One region of the Bacillus tuaregi genome, then DNA from elsewhere that is predicted to be linked to it. Evidence: predicted binding sites of a transcription regulator. Region 1 holds the regulator's gene; the other holds the start of a gene.
What was found. Region 1 encodes Rex, which represses fermentation and respiration genes when NADH is low (regulators of the CRP and FNR family bind a similar motif). Its sites were predicted from a motif close to TTGTGAAATATTTCACAA; they were not measured.
Positions count from the first base shown of each region.

Region 1 (12,088 bases):
CCTAAAATGTGGATAAGTCTGTGGATACTGTTAACAATGTGGATAAACCAGGGGTAGAATTGTGGATAATGTGGAAAAGTGTGTGGAAAGTTGTAATAAAGGCTATTGGGCTGTGGTTAAAAATGTGGAAAAACGAAGCATAGCTGACGATGCTTCGTTTTTTGTAAGGCTAGGTTATGAACAAGCTCATTATTATTTTGTGGATGATTACTATTCATCCGCCAATAAGGTCCATTCCTCCACAAACTGTTCTAGCTCTTGTTTCTGTTTTTCTACTTCCTCATGAATGTGAAGTGATTTTTCGTGGTCTTGAAATATTTCTGGATCACAGAGAAGCTGTTCATTTGCTTCAATTTTTTGTTCGAGCTCTTCAATAATCCCTTCTAGCTCTTCAATTCTTCTAAGGCGCTGTCTTTCCAGCTTCTTAGCTTCTTTGTCCTGTTGATAACTCGTCTTTTCCTGCTTTATCGGTTGACCGGCTTCCTTTTTTTGTTCCTCCAGCTCCTTTAACTCTTCCTGCTCAAGTTTCTTTTCCACATAATAATCATAATCACCCAAATACTCAGTAGAGCCGTATTTGCTAAGCTCAACCACTTTAGAAGCAATACGGTTGATAAAGTACCGGTCGTGGGAAACGAATAGAATGGTGCCCGGATAATCGACTAGGGAATTTTCCAGTATTTCTTTACTATCTAAATCAAGATGGTTGGTCGGCTCGTCTAATATTAAAAGGTTTGCTTTCTGCATCATCAGCTTCGCAAGTGCCAAACGGGCCTTTTCACCGCCGCTCAAGGTAGATACAATTTTTAATACATCATCACCTGAGAATAAAAAGTTTCCGAGAATCGTACGGATTTCTTTTTCACTTTTTAAAGGATAATCGTCCCAAAGCTCATTGAGTACCTTTTTGTTTGAGGTGAGTTCAGCTTGTTCCTGATCATAGTAACCAATCGATACATTTGTACCATATTGAATATCACCTTCTTGTGGTTCGAGCTTTTTCATAATTGTTTTTAATAATGTTGATTTACCAATCCCGTTTGGTCCGACAAGGGCAATGCTTTCTCCTCTTGTCAGACGTATATTTATATCCTGAGAGACAGCTTCTTCGGTATAACCAATAGACAGAGATCTAACCTGTAAAACTTCATTTCCAGATTGTTTTTCTATATCAAAGGAGAAGGAAGCTGATTTTTCATTTCCTAATGGACGATCCATTAACTCCATTCTTTCCAGCTTTTTACGTCGACTCTGAGCCCGTTTCGTTGTAGAGGCTCGGGCAAGATTACGCTGGATAAAATCCTGCAGCTTATTGACCTCCTCTTGCTGTTTTTCATATTGCTTCATTTCCCGTTCATAATTCTCAGCTTTTTTATCTAAGTAAGAGCTATAGTTTCCTACATATTTAGTGATTTGCTGCCGAGATATTTCATAGACCTGATTCACAACCTTATCGAGGAAATAACGGTCATGGGATACAATCAGGATAGCACCTTCATAGCCCTGTAGATATTGTTCAAGCCAGGATAATGTATCAATATCAAGGTGGTTTGTCGGCTCATCGAGAATTAGTATCTCGGGCTTTGATAGCAGTAATTTACCAAGTGCTAGACGTGTCTTTTGCCCGCCGCTTAAGGATGAAATTTTAGTATGATAATCAAAGGATTGAAAATTCAGTCCATGCAGTACAGAGCGAATGTCAGCTTCATACTGATAGCCACCTTTTTCCTTAAATTCCACCTGCAGGACATCATATTCCTTTAGTACCTTTTCGTAACTGGCCTCATTTTGAAGAGTGGCTGGGTCAGACATTTGATTTTCCAAGCTTCGCAGCTTTTGTTCCTGCTGTCTTAGATCAGCAAAAACGGATAGCATTTCCTCCCAAATAGATACATTTGATTCAAGACCTGTATCCTGAGCAAGGTAGCCAATTTTCACTTCTTTTGGCTTAATAATATCGCCTGAGTCATAGGATAGATGCCCAGCGATTATTTTTAATAAGGTAGATTTTCCTGCACCGTTTCTTCCAACTAAAGCGATGCGGTCTCGCGTTTGTACCTCTAATTTTATATTTGATAAAATAATATCTGCTCCATAGTATTTACATAATTGATTGATTTGTAATAAAATCATGATTGTTCACCTCTATACTACTAGATTAACCGATAAAGAGGTTGACAGCAATACATAGGGAATTGAGCGGTTATAGATAGATTCAATAGTAATTGTATATTTTATTAAAATAGGAAACACTATTTGTGAAGGAGAATACAAAGTAAAGACAAATACCTATAAAATAGTGTATCATTTATAAAGAGGGGTTTTTATATGGCTGAGTTTACTCATTTTAATGAGCAAGGCAGAGCAAAGATGGTAGATGTCAGTGAGAAAGCTGAGTCCTTTCGAACTGCGGCTGCAATATCAAGTATTATTGTGAGTCAGGAAATATATGATAAAATAACGAATAACCAAATGAAAAAGGGAGACGTTTTAGCGGTTGCCCAGGTTGCAGGAATAATGGCAGCAAAAAAGACATCGGATATTATTCCCATGTGTCATCCGCTTTCATTAACTGGTGTTGATATCTCATTTTCATGGGAATCAAAGAATGAAGATTATGAATTGTTTATTAAAGTTTTTGTTAAAACGAAAGGGAGCACTGGAGTAGAAATGGAAGCCCTCACTGCCGCGTCTGTGTGCGCTTTAACAGTCTATGATATGTGTAAAGCAATCGATAAAGGAATGGTGATAGGAGAGACATATTTAGTAGAGAAAACAGGTGGCAAAAACGGGGACTTTAAAAGGATGTAAAAATGAAAGTGTTTACAGACAGGTGTTTAGTCATTAATGGCCCGTACACAAAGTGAAAAAGGAATAAGGAAGGGAAAAGGGGGATTCGAATGGCAAATGAAACGACCAAGATACCGCAAGCAACAGCAAAGAGATTGCCTTTATATTATCGATTTTTAACAAATTTACACGCGTCTGGAAAACAAAGAGTATCTTCAGCTGAGCTTAGTGAAGCAGTGAAGGTAGATTCAGCAACAATCCGGAGAGATTTTTCTTATTTTGGTGCATTGGGTAAAAAAGGTTATGGATATAATGTTCAGTATTTGCTATCCTTTTTCCGTAAAACTTTGGACCAGGATGAACTGACAAAGGTGGCTTTAATTGGAGTCGGAAATCTTGGAACGGCCTTTTTAAATTATAATTTCTTAAAAAATAATAACACCAAAATTGCAGTCGCTTTTGACGTACAGGCAGATAAAGTCGACCATAAGATTGGGAATGTACCTGTCTATCATATGGATAATCTTGAAAAGGTTATAGAGGAACAGGGAATTGAGGTTGCCATACTAACCATTCCGGCACCGGTAGCCCAATTTGTGACAGACCGGCTGTTGAAGGCTAATATAAGGGGAATATTAAACTTTACACCTGCTCGTTTAACAGTGCCTGCACATGTACGCGTACACCATATAGATCTAGCAGTAGAGCTTCAATCACTTGTATACTTCTTAAAGCACTATTCAATAGAAGAAGAAGCAACAGATGAATAAAAAAATGGCCCTTATAGGGTCATTTTTTTGTCTGCTGCTTTTTTAGCTGAAAGTGAAACAGAATCATTCGAATTCCTGAACCAAAGTCAAAGGTGGCAAGGATAATAAGCAAGATGGTGAAAAATCCCCAGCCGCCATCCTCGTTAATATTTTGAATCGCGAAGAAGGTAAATAATGTACCAAGAAATATATAAATGATACCCGAAAAAAGCGGTGATTGTCTCAAAGCATAATCCTCCATGAATTAAGATTTATAATGGTTGGAACAAATCCGGATATAGCTGCATAATCACGACAATGGTATTCATTGATACATGAGCGAAAATCGGGACCAGTATCCGTTTTGTTTTGACATACAAAAAAGCAAACGTAAAGCCCATTGCTGAGTATAGGAGTACGTGTTCTGGCTCCCCATGTGCAAAGGCAAAAATAAGTGAACTGATAAGACCGGCTAGAAAGAAATTCAATCGGGTGTAAAGAGCCCCGAATAGAATTTTACGGAACACAATTTCTTCTAGAATGGGTCCAATAATGGAAGTGACAAGGATGACCATAGGAGCTGTCTTAATGAGATTAACGATTTGCTCTGTGTTATCTGATCCTATTTCAATACCAAGCAAATATTCAATATTTGCTGCTGTAATTTGGGCAAAGAAGGCCAAAAAAATTCCTCCAACGGCCCAATACATGGAGTCTCGAGGTGACAAAGCCCTTTCATTGCGAACAGGGTTTGTCCATTCCCTTCGTAGGAGAAAAAGAATGATGATGAGAGTAACAGAAAAGCTAATCATTATCCATAAGGAAACAGATAGTTCCGCCATTTCCTGAGGGCTCTTTCCTAATAAACTACCAAAATAAGTGACAAGAGGTACCCCTAAAATCCCGGAAAGGTGCATGAATGTATATGCAATCAAAATAAACCAATATTCTTTCTTCAAAGTGAAGTTCTCCTTTAACATATATCCTGTATAAAGCATATCTATTTCATTTTATCAGTAATCCTCTAAAACCCTCAAATTATAACACCTAATATTTCACATGGTATAAGCTTAAGTAAACATGGCGATAAATAATATTTGTGAGCCGTTTAGTTATTTTATCATTTACCGAACTGTTAAACTTTTTAATAAAAATTTACATGTTGTGACTTGCAAAAGGAAATCAAATTTATTAATATTATAGATGTGTTAGCACTCGATAGAGATGAGTGCTAATAAATAAAAACAAAAATTGACATATTATTTGAGGAGGTTGTTTCAATTGTTAAAGCCACTAGGTGATCGCATTATCATTGAACCTGTTGCATCAGAGGAAAAAACTGCAAGCGGTATCGTGTTACCGGACACTGCAAAGGAAAAACCACAGGAAGGTAAGGTAGTCGCTGTAGGTACTGGTCGCGTTCTTGAAAATGGTGAGCGTGTCGCTCTTGAAGTATCTGTTGGCGATCGCATTATCTTCTCAAAATACGCTGGTACTGAAGTGAAATATGAAGGTACAGATTATTTAATCGTTCGTGAAAATGATATCCTTGCTGTAATTGGATAATAATGATTTTCAGGCGCCAGCTAGGCTGACGCCCTATAGATTTGATTTTTTTTCATAGTATGGACAATATTAAGGAGGTAATTCATAATGGCAAAAGAAATTAAGTTCAGCGAAGAAGCCCGCCGTGGAATGCTGCGTGGGGTTGATGCTCTTGCAAATGCAGTTAAAGTAACTCTTGGACCAAAAGGACGTAACGTGGTTCTTGAGAAAAAATTCGGTTCACCTCTAATTACAAATGATGGTGTAACCATTGCAAAAGAAATCGAGCTTGAAGACGCATTTGAAAACATGGGTGCGAAATTAGTAGCAGAAGTAGCAAGCAAAACAAATGATATTGCTGGTGACGGTACTACGACTGCAACAGTTCTTGCTCAAGCGATGATTCGTGAAGGGCTTAAAAACGTAACTGCCGGAGCGAACCCAATGGGAATCCGCAAAGGTATGGATAAAGCAATTCAAACAGCTCTAGAAGAATTAAAAGCGATCTCAAAACCAATCGAAGGAAAAGAGTCTATTGCACAGGTTGCTGCGATTTCTTCTGCTGACGAAGAAGTAGGTCAATTAATTGCAGAAGCAATGGAACGCGTTGGTAACGATGGTGTTATCACAATTGAAGAGTCAAAAGGATTCTCAACTGAGCTAGATGTAGTTGAAGGTATGCAATTTGACCGCGGATATGCTTCACCATACATGGTAACAAACTCGGATAAGATGGAAGCTGTTCTTGACAATCCATATATCTTAATCACAGATAAAAAGATCACTAGCATTCAAGAAATCCTTCCTGTTCTTGAGCAGGTTGTACAACAAGGCAAGCCATTATTATTGATTGCTGAAGATGTTGAAGGCGAAGCACTTGCAACAATCGTTCTTAACAAGCTTCGTGGAACATTCAATGCAGTAGCTGTTAAAGCTCCTGGCTTCGGTGATCGTCGTAAAGCTATGCTTGAAGATATCGCTATCCTAACTGGCGGTCAAGTAATTACAGAAGATCTTGGACTTGATCTTAAATCTGCCCAAATCGATCAATTAGGTCGTGCGGTGAAGGTTGTCGTAACAAAAGAAACAACTACAATTGTTGAAGGCGCAGGGGACAGCGCACAAATCGCTGGCCGTGTGAACCAAATTCGTACTCAATTAGAAGAAACGACTTCTGATTTTGACCGTGAAAAGCTACAAGAGCGTCTAGCTAAATTAGCTGGCGGTGTAGCGGTAATCAAAGTTGGTGCTGCTACTGAAACAGAATTAAAAGAGCGTAAATTACGTATTGAAGATGCATTAAACTCTACTCGCGCTGCTGTTGAAGAAGGTATCGTAGCCGGTGGTGGTACTGCATTAGTCAATATCTACAATAAAGTAGCTTCTATTCAAGCAGATGGCGACGAGCAAACTGGTATTAACATCGTATTACGTGCGATTGAAGAGCCAGTACGTCAAATCGCTCACAACGCAGGACTTGAAGGCTCTGTTATCGTTGAGCGCTTAAAGCATGAGCAAGTAGGTGTTGGTTTCAACGCTGCTACTGGCGAATGGGTAAACATGGTTGACGCTGGTATCGTTGACCCAACTAAAGTTACTCGCTCTGCACTTCAAAACGCAGGAAGCGTTGCTGCGATGTTCTTAACAACAGAAGCAGTAGTTGCTGACAAGCCAGAGCCAGAAGGTCACGGCGGCGGAATGCCTGACATGGGCGGAATGGGCGGAATGGGCGGCATGATGTAATCTGCCGGCTCTAAAGCAGCCTGTAATTTATAAAAAACACTATCAAAAAACCACTTTCTATAAATAGGAAGTGGTTTTTTTCATTAAACTGGTATGATTTGTCACAGGTTTATTTTATGTCGAATAAGTGACATTTCTGTCACCTTGGTATATAATAATTTTCGAATAAGAAATTAAAGAGCAAAGTGACATTTCTGTCACTTTGACTATATAGAGGAAGGGATTAGATATGTACTTAGCCTTAAAGGAAATAAAAAATTCAAAGCTTCGTTTTACGATGATAGGGGCCATTATTGTCCTTATTGCATGGCTTGTCTTCATTCTTTCCGGTCTCGGGAATGGACTGGGAACGATTAGTGCGGCATCGATGAAAAATATGGATACAGATTATGTGGTATATGAAAAAGGAGCAGGTGCTTCTTTTATGAAATCAAGTATTTCCGGTGACATAAAGGAGGACTTGCTTGCTGCGGATGGAGTAGACGATGCAGCTTTATTTGGTCAAGCTACAGTGGCCATTTCAAAGGGAGAAACGGATAATTCTGAGGAAAAAACAGACGCTGTTATCTTAGGAATTGAGCCAGGTTCATTTATCGAACCAGCTGTCATCGAAGGAGTCCAACTTGACCCAGATGTAGAGAATGGCGTCATAGCAGATGAGAAATTAAAGAATGAAGGCTATAAGCTCGGTGATGAGATCGTTGTCGACGGCTCTCTCATTACATTGAAGATCATAGGCTTTGTGAAGGGGGAATCCTTTAACCACCTACCGTCCATATTCAGTACGGTTGAACAATGGAGATCCTATAGCTATGCTGCACCGGGCTCTGATAATGGCTTGCCAAATGTCGTGAATGCCATTGCCTTACAAGGAGAAGAAATGGATCCGGCAGCAATCGATGGTAAAATGGAAGGGATAGAAACGGTAACAAAGTCTCAAGCACTATTAGGTATGCCGGGCTATAAAGCAGAAATGGGTACCATTTATATGATGCTTGCCTTTCTGATTGTTATTTCAGCTGTTGTCATCGGCGTCTTCTTCTATGTATTAACGATTCAAAAAACTCAGCAATTCGGTGTCATGAAAGCTATTGGTGCATCGAATCATTTTGTAGCACGCTCCATAATTGCACAGGTATTTGTTATCTCACTTACTAGTATAATCATTGGAATTATATTAACCTATTTGACGGCCCTTATATTCCCAGAAGGTATGCCGTTTAGCTTAAACTTTGGAATGGTAATGATTTATGCAATCGCACTGCTTATTGTCAGTGTGCTAGGATCACTTGTCTGTGTTCGTCGTATTTCGAAAGTGGATCCATTAACGGCGCTTGGGAGGGTTGAATAATGGAAGGCTTACAGCTTATTAATGTGACAAAGCAATATAAAGAAGGCGAAACAACTGTGACTGCCCTAAATAGTGTCTCGATGGATGTAAAACCTGGTGAGTTTGTCGCTATCATCGGACCCTCAGGCTCCGGTAAAAGTACGCTTCTGACAATTGCGGGTGCTTTATTACAGGCCACATCAGGTGAAGTGCTTGTGAATGGAACGAACCTATCCTCGATGGCTGAAAAGGCATTATCAGATTTTCGCTTAAATAAAGTCGGATTTATTTTGCAAACCTCAAACTTAATTCCTTATTTAAATGTATTGGAGCAAATAGAATTGGTAAGTAAGATGGCTGGTAGATTAACTGCAAAGCAAAAGGATAATGCTAAGCAGCTTCTGCAAGAGTTGGGTCTTGGCGGCAAATTCAAAAAGCTACCTAAACAATTATCCGGTGGAGAACGCCAGCGGGTTGCGATTGCGCGTGCTTTTATTAACAATCCTGATATTATTCTTGCGGACGAACCAACAGCAAGCTTGGATTCAAATCGTGCCTTTGAAGTGGTACAGCTTATCTCTAAAGAAGTTAAAGAGCGTAATAAAGCAGCTGTCATGGTAACCCATGATGAGCGGATGCTTTCCTATTGTGACAAGGTGTATCGCATGGCAGACGGTGTACTTACACTAGAAAAATCTGATAGCTTACAAGTAACAAACTAATCATTCTATCAAAGTTTGATTCTCTTAATGATAATAATAAAAAGGCCTTTCATCAGTTTACTTGACTGATAGAAGGCCTTTTTCTTTTGAATTAATTTTTAATAGTGGTAGGTTTGTCTCGAGTATCCTCTCTATATCTTCTAGGTGAATAGTTCGTAATTCTCTTGAAATTACGGTTGAACGACCTGAGATTATTATACCCACAATGAATGGCTATCTCGCTAATCGACTGTTCACTGTTTTTCAATAGATAACAGGCCTGGGAAGTTCGATAATGATTAAGATAGTCGGTAAAGGTCATATTGGTCATGTGAACAAATAGCTTTGATAAATAGGCATAATCATATTGAAGCTGCTTAGCGATTACTTTTAAGGTGCAATCCTCACTATAATTCTTATCAACATAAAGCAGAATTTTATGTAGTACTTTTGTTTTTGATGAGTATGCAACTGGAATAAATTCCGTATTCTCAACCAAGATCGCACAAATATGATAAAGGAAGCTTTTTTGCTGATAAATAGAATCTAATCCAGTTAAGTTGGGAGCCTTGTTGAGGTGAATGATGTTATTCTCAGGTACGTATCCCTTATAATTATTAAAAAAGTGCCCGATTATTTCTGGTGAAAAAATGACGATAGATATATCGGAATGATTCAAGGTTTTAAATTCATGCATCTGGTTATTAAAAACAAAGGCGACGTCATTTTTATGCAGCATATACTCTTTTTGATCAATCGTTACGAACAATTTTCCTTCATTTACAATAATCAATTCGTAAGCATGGTGAAAATGAAGCGGAAAGTTAAAATTACATAGTGAAGAAGTGTGAAAGGCGTCTTTCTCTTCAACTCCATGATGTTCAAAAAAAGCCACAGGCTGCTCCCCCTTAAAATAGGTATAAACACTAATATTGTCTTAAATTATACTATTTTTTGAATAGAAGTATGATGTTTTTTCCAACTATAATGTACGTATGTTGGAGATATATAGGAGGAAGGATAATGGCTTTTGAATATCATGTAGCAAAAAATGGTTCAGATGATGCACAGGGAACAGTACAAAATCCATTCTTAACTATAAATAAGGCTGCCTCTGTTGCAGTAGCAGGTGATACGATTATTGTCCATGAGGGAATCTATCGCGAGTGGGTTAAGCCGAAGAATGCAGGATTAAGTGAATATAGAAGAATTACCTATCAAGCTGCCAATGGCGAGAAGGTAGTAATTAAAGGTTCCGAGCAGATTCAAGAGTGGGAACAAGTAGAGGGAACTGTCTGGAAATCAGTATTACCCAATAGCTTTTTTGGCGACTATAACCCGTACGTGGAAGAAATTTTTGGGGATTGGGTTGTGTATAATCCAGGAAGACACCTGGGCGATGTCTATCTAAATGGTATGTCCTTTTATGAAGCTGAAAACCTGGAGAAAATACAGAACCCTGTAGTGAAAAAGGAAGTGTTAGATCACTGGACAGAAACGATTGTCCCAGTTCTTAACCCAGAGCAAACGAAATATCTTTGGTTTTCCGAAGTGGATGAAAAAAATACAACCATTTACGCTAATTTTCATGAATTCAATCCTAATGATGAATTAGTAGAAATTAATGTACGAAAAGCTTGCTTTTATCCGGATCAAAATGGCATCAATTTTATTACGGTGAGAGGCTTTGAAATGTGCCATGCAGCAACTCCGTGGACTCCTCCAACGGCAGATCAGCCTGGGTTAATTGGGCCTCACTGGAGTAAAGGCTGGATTATTGAGGACAATGTGATTCATGACTCCAAGTGTAGTGCGATTAGTATAGGAAAAGAAGCATCAACAGGAGATAATTATCGTACAAAAAGAAAAGATAAGCCCGGCTATCAATATCAGTTAGAATCCGTTTTTCTCGCCAAACAAGCTGGGTGGAGCAAGGAAAAAATCGGTTCACATATTATTAGAAACAATATCATCTATGACTGTGGCCAAAATGGTATTGTAGGGCATTTAGGCTGTGTATTTAGCGAAATCTATCATAATCATATTTATAATATAGCTATAAAGCGCGAGTTTTACGGACATGAGATTGCTGGTATCAAGCTACATGCAGCTATTGATGTGCAAATACATCATAATCGGATCCATGACTGCTCCTTAGGAACATGGTTAGATTGGCAGACACAAGGAACAAGAGTCAGCAAAAATCTGTATTACCGAAACAGTCGTGACTTATTTGTGGAAGTGAGCAGTGGTCCTTATCTCGTGGATCATAACATTTTAACAGCAGACTATGCTTTGGATAATCATGCTCAGGGTGGAGCCTACGTAAATAATTTAATCCGTGGGAAAATGGTTCATCGGAAAATGCTTGATCGCGCAACACCCTATCATGTGCCACATAGCACGGAGGTAGCAGGGTTCGCTGTTACTTATGGTGGAGATGACCGCTTTTTAAATAATATATTTATCGGTGATGAGAATTTAGAAAAGGTTGGTACTGCCCATTATAACGGATACCCTGGTTCTCTCGAAGAATATATTGAAACCGTCCATCAAGTGGAAGGTGATCATGAAGCGTTTAATCAAGTAGAACAGCCAGTTTATATTAACCATAATGCATACTTCAAGGGTGCGGAGTCTTTTGAAAGAGAAAAGGAGAAGATGGAAGGTAGCCACTTTAATCCGAATCTGAAAATAATAGAGGATGGAAATGAAGTATATCTTTCTCTTGAGCTCCCTGAAGATTTCGAGACATTCCTTGGGGAGATTCAATCTACGAATACCTTAGAAAGAGTCCGCATTGTAGATGCAGAGTTTGAAAGTCCAGATGGAAGCGAAGTTGTTCTAAATACTGACCTTTTAGGAGAGCAACGGAAAGAAAAGAGTGTAATCGGCCCAATTGAAATATTAAAAGCAGGAAAAAATAAGATAAAGGTTTGGGGATAATTAGGTGTCAAACCAATTGATCAAATAATGAGCCGCAAAAACCCTCATAGAAAATCTATGAGGGTTTTGCTTCTTCTTTAATAAAGCGATCAACGACAAAGGCTGAAACACCTAGTGCTGTTGAATACTTATTCAATTTAGAGAATTCTAAATCCATTTCCTTTTGATGATATCCAAGTGTATGGTGTTCAATGGTCGTTTGAATAGGTCCTTCAATCCATTCCTTCGCTAATGCCAAACGATTCCCAATGATGACCTGGTCAGGATTAAAGGTATTTATAATG
Region 1 is NZ_LT629731.1:3,995,298-4,007,385, reverse strand. It holds gene BQ5321_RS21595 (ABC-F family ATP-binding cassette domain-containing protein) at 211-2,133, opposite strand; gene moaC (cyclic pyranopterin monophosphate synthase MoaC) at 2,329-2,811, shown strand; gene BQ5321_RS21585 (redox-sensing transcriptional repressor Rex) at 2,901-3,560, shown strand; gene BQ5321_RS21580 (YdiK family protein) at 3,580-3,786, opposite strand; gene BQ5321_RS21575 (CPBP family intramembrane glutamic endopeptidase) at 3,812-4,498, opposite strand; gene groES (co-chaperone GroES) at 4,821-5,105, shown strand; gene groL (chaperonin GroEL) at 5,193-6,827, shown strand; gene BQ5321_RS21560 (ABC transporter permease) at 7,057-8,178, shown strand; gene BQ5321_RS21555 (ABC transporter ATP-binding protein) at 8,178-8,879, shown strand; gene BQ5321_RS21550 (helix-turn-helix domain-containing protein) at 8,971-9,753, opposite strand; gene BQ5321_RS21545 (right-handed parallel beta-helix repeat-containing protein) at 9,882-11,804, shown strand; gene BQ5321_RS21540 (ROK family protein) at 11,860-12,088, opposite strand, start outside.

Region 2 (6,931 bases), 900 kb from region 1:
CCTGATAGTGATAGGGAAATAAATAATTGTAGAAAATACAAAATGGATTGTGAACCGTTTAATGCCTGCCATACGGAGGATTTTTCATTCCTCTGCTGTCCTCTATTTTCCTTTGCCAAAGATTCCTTTAAAACAAACCAAACGAGAAAAAAGGTCAAAAGGGAAAAAAATCCAGCGATGTAAAACGGCATGTTTAAGCTCATTTTCGAAAATACCCCGCCAAGAGCTGGTCCAAAAACAAATCCAAGTCCGGTGGCAGCGCCAACAATTCCCATTCCCTTACCACGGTCCTCTGCGGATGTGATATCAGCAACATAAGCCATAACAGTGGGCATATTGGCTGCGGATAAAATTCCTCCGACCACTCTTGCGGCAAATAACATCCAAAGTGCGGAGGAAAGTCCCATAAGGAAAAAGGAAAGAGCCAAACCTAAGATTCCGATCATTATGACTGGTTTTCGACCAATCCGGTCAGACACTCGTCCCCATAGCGGTGCAAACAAAAGTTGCATTAATGAATACACTGCCATCAATAAACCTAATTCAAATGGGGATGCACCGATATTTTCTGCATAAAAAGGTAAAACAGGAATAATGATCCCAAATCCAATCATAACGAGAAACATCACAAGAAAAAGAATGGGTAATGCTTTTTTTGTTTCTACCATATATTTCACTCCATTTCTCGATAATTATAATGATTATGGATATGAATAGTCAATTTCCACTATGAACAACAGAAAAAATTTTATTCTAATAATATTTTAGGGCTACAATCGTTTATATTATTATGGTAATCTAATAATATAGTAACGTACTAAAGTATTATTTGGATAAAGGTGGTTAATATTATATGAAACGTACAGGCTTATTTATGTTAATAATTGCGTCCGTTTTCGCCCTTCTTGTCGGATGTACAAGCTCGGATTCAGGTTCTGACACTGGTACGGAAGATATAGATACGTTAGTAATTGGAATTGATGATGCTTTTGCTCCGATGGGCTTCCGTGATGATAGTAATGATATTGTCGGTTTTGATATTGATATGGCAAAAGCTGCTGGTGAAAAAATGGGCGTAGAGGTTCAGTTTCAGCCTATTGATTGGACAACAAAGGAAACAGAGCTTAACAGTGGTCGAATTGACCTGATTTGGAATGGTTATACTGTTACAGATGAACGTAAAGAAAAGGTTTTATTTACAAAACCATATCTGAAAAACTCTCAAGTTGTGGCCGTTTTAGCGGATTCAGATGTTGCCACAATAGATGATTTAGAGGGGAAACAAATCGGGATACAGTCATTTTCCTCTGCTGTAGATGCACTTAATGCACATCCTATTAATGAAAAAATTGCTGGATTAACTGAATTTAAAACAAATGTATTGGCATTAAAGGATTTAGAAAATGGCCGTGTTGATGCGGTTGTCATTGATGAAGTCGTTATTAATTATTATATGACGATACAAGAAGGAACTTTTAAGGTACTTGATGAGTCGCTTTCACCTGAAGAATATGCTGTTGGGGTGAAAAAAGGAAATGAAGCGCTGCTTAATGAACTTCAGGAAGCATTAGATACAATGAATGAAGATGGTACAGCAGCAGAAATCTCCGAAAAATGGTTCGGTGAAGATAAGGTATTAAAATAAAAATGAGACAGAACAAATATATGGCAAACAGGATTTCCGTTTGGAAACCCTGTTTTGTTTTTGGAGGAATCCTCTCATGTCAGGAGAATATTTAATCACAATACTCAAGCCTATGCTGGAAGGCGCGCAGGCCACCATTCTATTATTCCTTATTGCGATTGTGTTGTCGATTCCGCTTGGCTTTTTACTCACACTAGCTGTTAGAAGTAGCTTCAAACCAATTTCGTGGCTTGCGCAAGGCTATATATATGTTATGCGTGGAACCCCGCTTTTACTGCAATTATTAGTGATTACATTTGGGCTTCCGATGATTCCGGTCATTGGAGAATACTTAATCCTTGACCGCTTTGTTGCTGCTAGTCTTGGATTTATCCTCAATTATGCTGCGTATTTTGCTGAGATTTTTCGAGGTGGTCTTTTATCCATTGATAAAGGCCAGTATGAAGCTGCGAAGGTATTGGGCTTGAATAAATGGCAGACAACTACTAGAATTATTCTGCCGCAAATGTTCCGTATTGCGCTGCCTTCTGTTGCTAATGAATCTGTCACGCTAGTAAAGGATACTGCCTTATTATATGCCGTTGCTGTTCCGGAATTGTTACACTTTGCCCAGACGGCCGTGAACCGTGATTTTACGATTGTGCCTTTCTTTGTCGCAGGTGTCATCTATCTAATCATGACTCTCTTATTAACGAGCGTATTTAAATGGCTTGAGAAACGTTTTAAATTTGAATAAGAAGGAGTAGAGAATGTGGCTATCATTGAAGTATCTGACCTCAAAAAATCATATGGAAACCTCGAGGTATTAAAAAGGATTTCCTTTGATGTAAATAAAAAAGATGTGGTGGCTGTAATCGGTCCTTCCGGATCAGGTAAAAGTACGATGCTGCGGAGTTTGGTTCATTTAGAAGAAATAAATGGGGGCAGTATCTGCGTATCCGGTGATTATTTAGTAAAGAACGGCGTCTATGCAAAGCCACATGAAATTAAAGCCATCACAGCTAAAATGGGTATGGTTTTTCAGCATTTTAATCTTTTTCCGCATCTAACGGTAAAAGAAAACCTTGAACTTGCTCCTAAATTAGTGAAAAAGGAGACTTCTGAAACAGCTAGGAGGAGCATGGAATTGATGGAGAAAATCGGTCTGACTTCGCATGCCAATGCATATCCTGCCAATCTATCCGGCGGTCAAAAACAGCGGGTAGCTATTGCGCGTGCACTCATGATGAATCCAGATATCCTGCTTTTTGATGAGCCAACATCTGCTTTGGACCCTGAATTAACTGGAGAGGTATTACAGGTCATGAAGGATTTAGCTGAAGAACATATGACGATGATTGTTGTCACACATGAAATGGAATTTGCTAAAGAGGTGGCAAATCGTGCCATTTTTATGGACAATGGTGAAATCGTTGAATCAGGTCATCCACAGGAATTATTTAATAATCCAAAGCATGAGCGGACAAAGGCTTTTTTAACTCGCAGTTTAAAATAATTAGTATTCGTTTTGACATCCTAGCTGATATTTCGGTTGGGATGTTTTTAATTTTTAGCGTCATTTCATGCAGGTTAAATCAGTATCCTTTGATTATTATATTAATAACGTAATTTTGGTAAAAAAATTATTAATAATTATGTTAAATTTTTAACAATATCATGTATAATAGAGAAGACTCATACATGAGGCAGAATTGTAAAGGACATTTATCACAGATGAAGCTTTATGGATGGAAGAAAACTTAAAATGACACAAAAAAATCAAAATTAATACTTTAGGTAAAGGGGAATCGAACATGGCAGAAACAAACACAATTGAAAAAATTGAGCAAGAATCTCAAGTCTTGTCTGCTGAAAAAGGAAAAAGTGATATTCTTGATCAACTTTTACAGCCTGAGGTGCAGGAATCTTTAACAGTATTGGTTGAACAGCTTCCAAAACTGACTGAGCTTGTTAATGTTTTAACAAAATCATATGATATGGCTCAGTCACTAGCGACTGACGAAATCTTGAAAAATGACACAGTAGGGGCAATTAAGGAAATTACTGAGCCTGTAACGGCAACCGTAAAAAATGTAGCTGCTACAGCAATGGAAGCGAAGGAACGTGCAGATGAAAGCACTGAAGTGATTGGTCTTTTTGGGCTTTTAAAAATGCTCAAAGATCCACAAGCACAAAAATTATTTCGTTTCGTTCATGCATACCTTGAAATCTCAGCTGAACAAAAAAATCATCAATAATTTCTTGTAAATAGTTAAGGACGGTGGAAATACATGTCAAAACATATTGTTATCTTAGGAGCGGGATATGGCGGTCTGCTATCTGCATTAACAGTTCGAAAATATTTAAATAGCCAAGAAGCTTATATAACGGTGGTTAACCAATATCCAACACATCAAATCATTACTGAGCTACACCGTCTTGCAGGTGGTACAACAAGCGAAGGTACTGTAGCGCTTCCTCTAAATAAGCTGCTAAAAGGAAAGGATATTGATCTGAAAATTGCAAAGGTTGAACGTTTTTCAGTAGAGGATAAAAAGGTCTTCCTTTCAGAAGGTACAACGTTAACCTATGATGCCCTTGTTGTTGCTTTAGGTAGTAAAACAGCCTATTTTGGAATTCCTGGATTGGAAGAAAACAGCATGGTGTTAAAATCTGTTGAAGATGCCAATCATATTCGCAGCCACATTGAAGGCCGTATTCGTGAGTACGCGAAAACGAAAAATGAAGCAGATGCAACGATTTTAATTGGTGGTGGTGGCTTAACCGGTATCGAATTAGTGGGTGAGCTTGCAGATAATCTTCCAAAAATCGCCAAAGGCTATGGCGTTAATCCAAAGGAGATCAAATTAAAGCTTGTTGAAGCAGGTCCAAAGGTTCTTCCTGTATTGCCAGACCATTTAATTGAACGTGCTGTTGAAAGTTTAGAGGCACGCGGTGTTGAATTCTTAACAGGACTTCCAGTTACAAATGTTCAAGGTAATGTGATTGACCTTAAGGATGGAAGCAAAATCACTGCTAATACTTTTGTCTGGACTGGTGGTGTACAGGCACCTCCAATTGTTTCTGAATCAGGACTTGAAGCAGATCGCGGTAGGGCAACGGTGAATGAATACCTTCAATCAACGTCACATAAGGATGTTTTTGTGGTAGGAGATTCAGCGGTGGCATTCCCGAAAGAGGGTGGACGTCCTTATGCGCCAACGGCTCAAAATGCTTGGCAAATGGGAGAACTTGTTGGTTATAATCTATACGCTTATTTAATGGACAAATCATTTGAAGTATTTGCTCCAATTAACTCTGGTACGCTTGCTAGCCTTGGACGTAAAGATGCAGTGGCCGAAATTGGCGGAAACTCAACGCCGCTTAAAGGTCTTCCTGCCTCATTAATGAAAGAAGCAAGTAATGTACGCTACCTCACACATATTAAAGGTCTTTTTAGCTTAGCCTATTAATCTTTAAGACAAGGAAAACCGCTCTTTCAGCATTCTGTGAGCGGTTTTTTCTGTTATTTTTTTATTCGGTATTGTCAGCAGTAGATTTGACATATGATTTTAAATGGTTAATCAGTTCTTCCTGTTCTTGATCATCAATAGAAAACTGGACTCCGTAAAGAAAATGATTGTATTTTTCTTCTCGCCAAATCACCATCCCATTAACTTGAAATAATGTATCATTTAATTGAAAACGAACAGAGACTTTAATTTGATTTGGTTTGGAAATGGGAATGTTTAAGGCTGTATTTAATTTTAATCCGTTCGGACTTATATCCATCATTGTTGCCATGCCTTCTGAGGATTCAACCTTGTTTCCATCTACTTCTTTAATGGTAAACAAGACAGGAATCGGTTTATTAAATGTAAAGCGAAATCCCTCTTGCCTTCTGTATCTTAACATTTTTATCACCTCTATTTACAAAGGTTCCTGTTCATCGAAATGGAATGTAGGATTCTATTTTTATTGTATCATATCAGCAATTATTGACTAATTCTATTCTTTATTGCGGATTTACACTATAATTGGAAATAATATTACCTTGCTTTAGTAAGGCTTAAGTCTTATAGTAAATTAAAGCTTGGGGTACCTTTATATATTAAAAATCCCTGATACAATATAAATAGAAAGCAGCAGTCATTCATTGTAAGGATTATTTCTGTAATCGTAAGACGCTGTTGTTTATTTATTATTTATGGACCCGAGGTGAGTACTTTACCATGGAAAGAAAAGTCTATGTTGTTCTTACTGATACCGGTACACTTCTTACGAGAATGATAAAGTGTTATACAAAAAAACCTTATAATCATGCTTCTCTTTCTTTTGATCCTCACTTCTCAGAGCTATATAGCTTTGGAAGAAAGAGACCGAGAAACCCGTTTACTGGAGGCTTTGTTAAGGAAAGTATTCACACCGGTTTATTAAAACAAGCGAAATGTGCAATCTATTGCTGCACGATTACGGAAAGTCAATTTCTAAAAATGAATCAGTACATCCGTCAGATTGAGATTGAAAGGGACCTTTACCGCTACAATTTACTAGGTCTATTTGCTATTCCCTTGAATAAACAATTTAACCGCAAGCATGCCTTCTTTTGCTCTCAATTTGTGTTCACTGTATTAAAGGAGGCACAGGTAGTGGAGCTGCCAAAGCATCCTTCACATGTAACACCGCATGATTTTCAACAAATTCCTTTTTTTCAATTAGTCTATCAAGGTGATTTCGAGGATTATAAGCATGTATCAGATATAGTGGAAAGTAAAGAAGACAGTCGAATGAATCGAGCTGACTTAATCAGATTGGTTATGAAAAAGCTAAGGTTACCGACACTCCCTCTTTAATAATATAGACCTTGTACGGTAACGTCGTAAGGTTCCCAAATTAGTTTTGGGAGCTTTTTTATTGACGTTGCTCTCATTGTCATGTAATATATAAATTCTTTTGTGTCGCTAAATAATTCTCATTTACGGTAGCGAATGTATATTTGGAAAAATAAGAAAGAGGTGTATTTGATGTCAGCAGACCAACGAAAAAAGCTGATAGTTTTAATGATAAATATGTTTATTGCGATTGGTAGCTTTGGGATTGTGATTCCGATATTACCTGCCTATTTAGAGTCGATTAACCAGGGGGGGACAGCAGCTGGGTTAATGATTGCGATTTTTGCCGGTGCCCAGTTTATCTGTTCGCCGATTGCTGGGAAGTGGACGGATCAATATGGACGAAGAAAAATGATTATATTTGGACTTATGGGTCTGACGCTTTCAAGTTTTATCTTTTATGGATTTGACTCCA
Region 2 is NZ_LT629731.1:3,100,505-3,107,435, reverse strand. It holds gene BQ5321_RS17315 (MFS transporter) at 1-668, opposite strand, end outside; gene BQ5321_RS17310 (amino acid ABC transporter substrate-binding protein) at 854-1,645, shown strand; gene BQ5321_RS17305 (amino acid ABC transporter permease) at 1,722-2,381, shown strand; gene BQ5321_RS17300 (amino acid ABC transporter ATP-binding protein) at 2,397-3,140, shown strand; gene BQ5321_RS17295 (helical membrane plugin domain-containing protein) at 3,439-3,882, shown strand; gene BQ5321_RS17290 (NAD(P)/FAD-dependent oxidoreductase) at 3,916-5,097, shown strand; gene BQ5321_RS17285 (PilZ domain-containing protein) at 5,159-5,539, opposite strand; gene BQ5321_RS17280 (hypothetical protein) at 5,857-6,477, shown strand; gene BQ5321_RS17275 (MFS transporter) at 6,649-6,931, shown strand, end outside.
Region 2: a site for Rex is predicted at 3,280-3,297, ahead of BQ5321_RS17295 (helical membrane plugin domain-containing protein). Genes of this name have one in related genera too.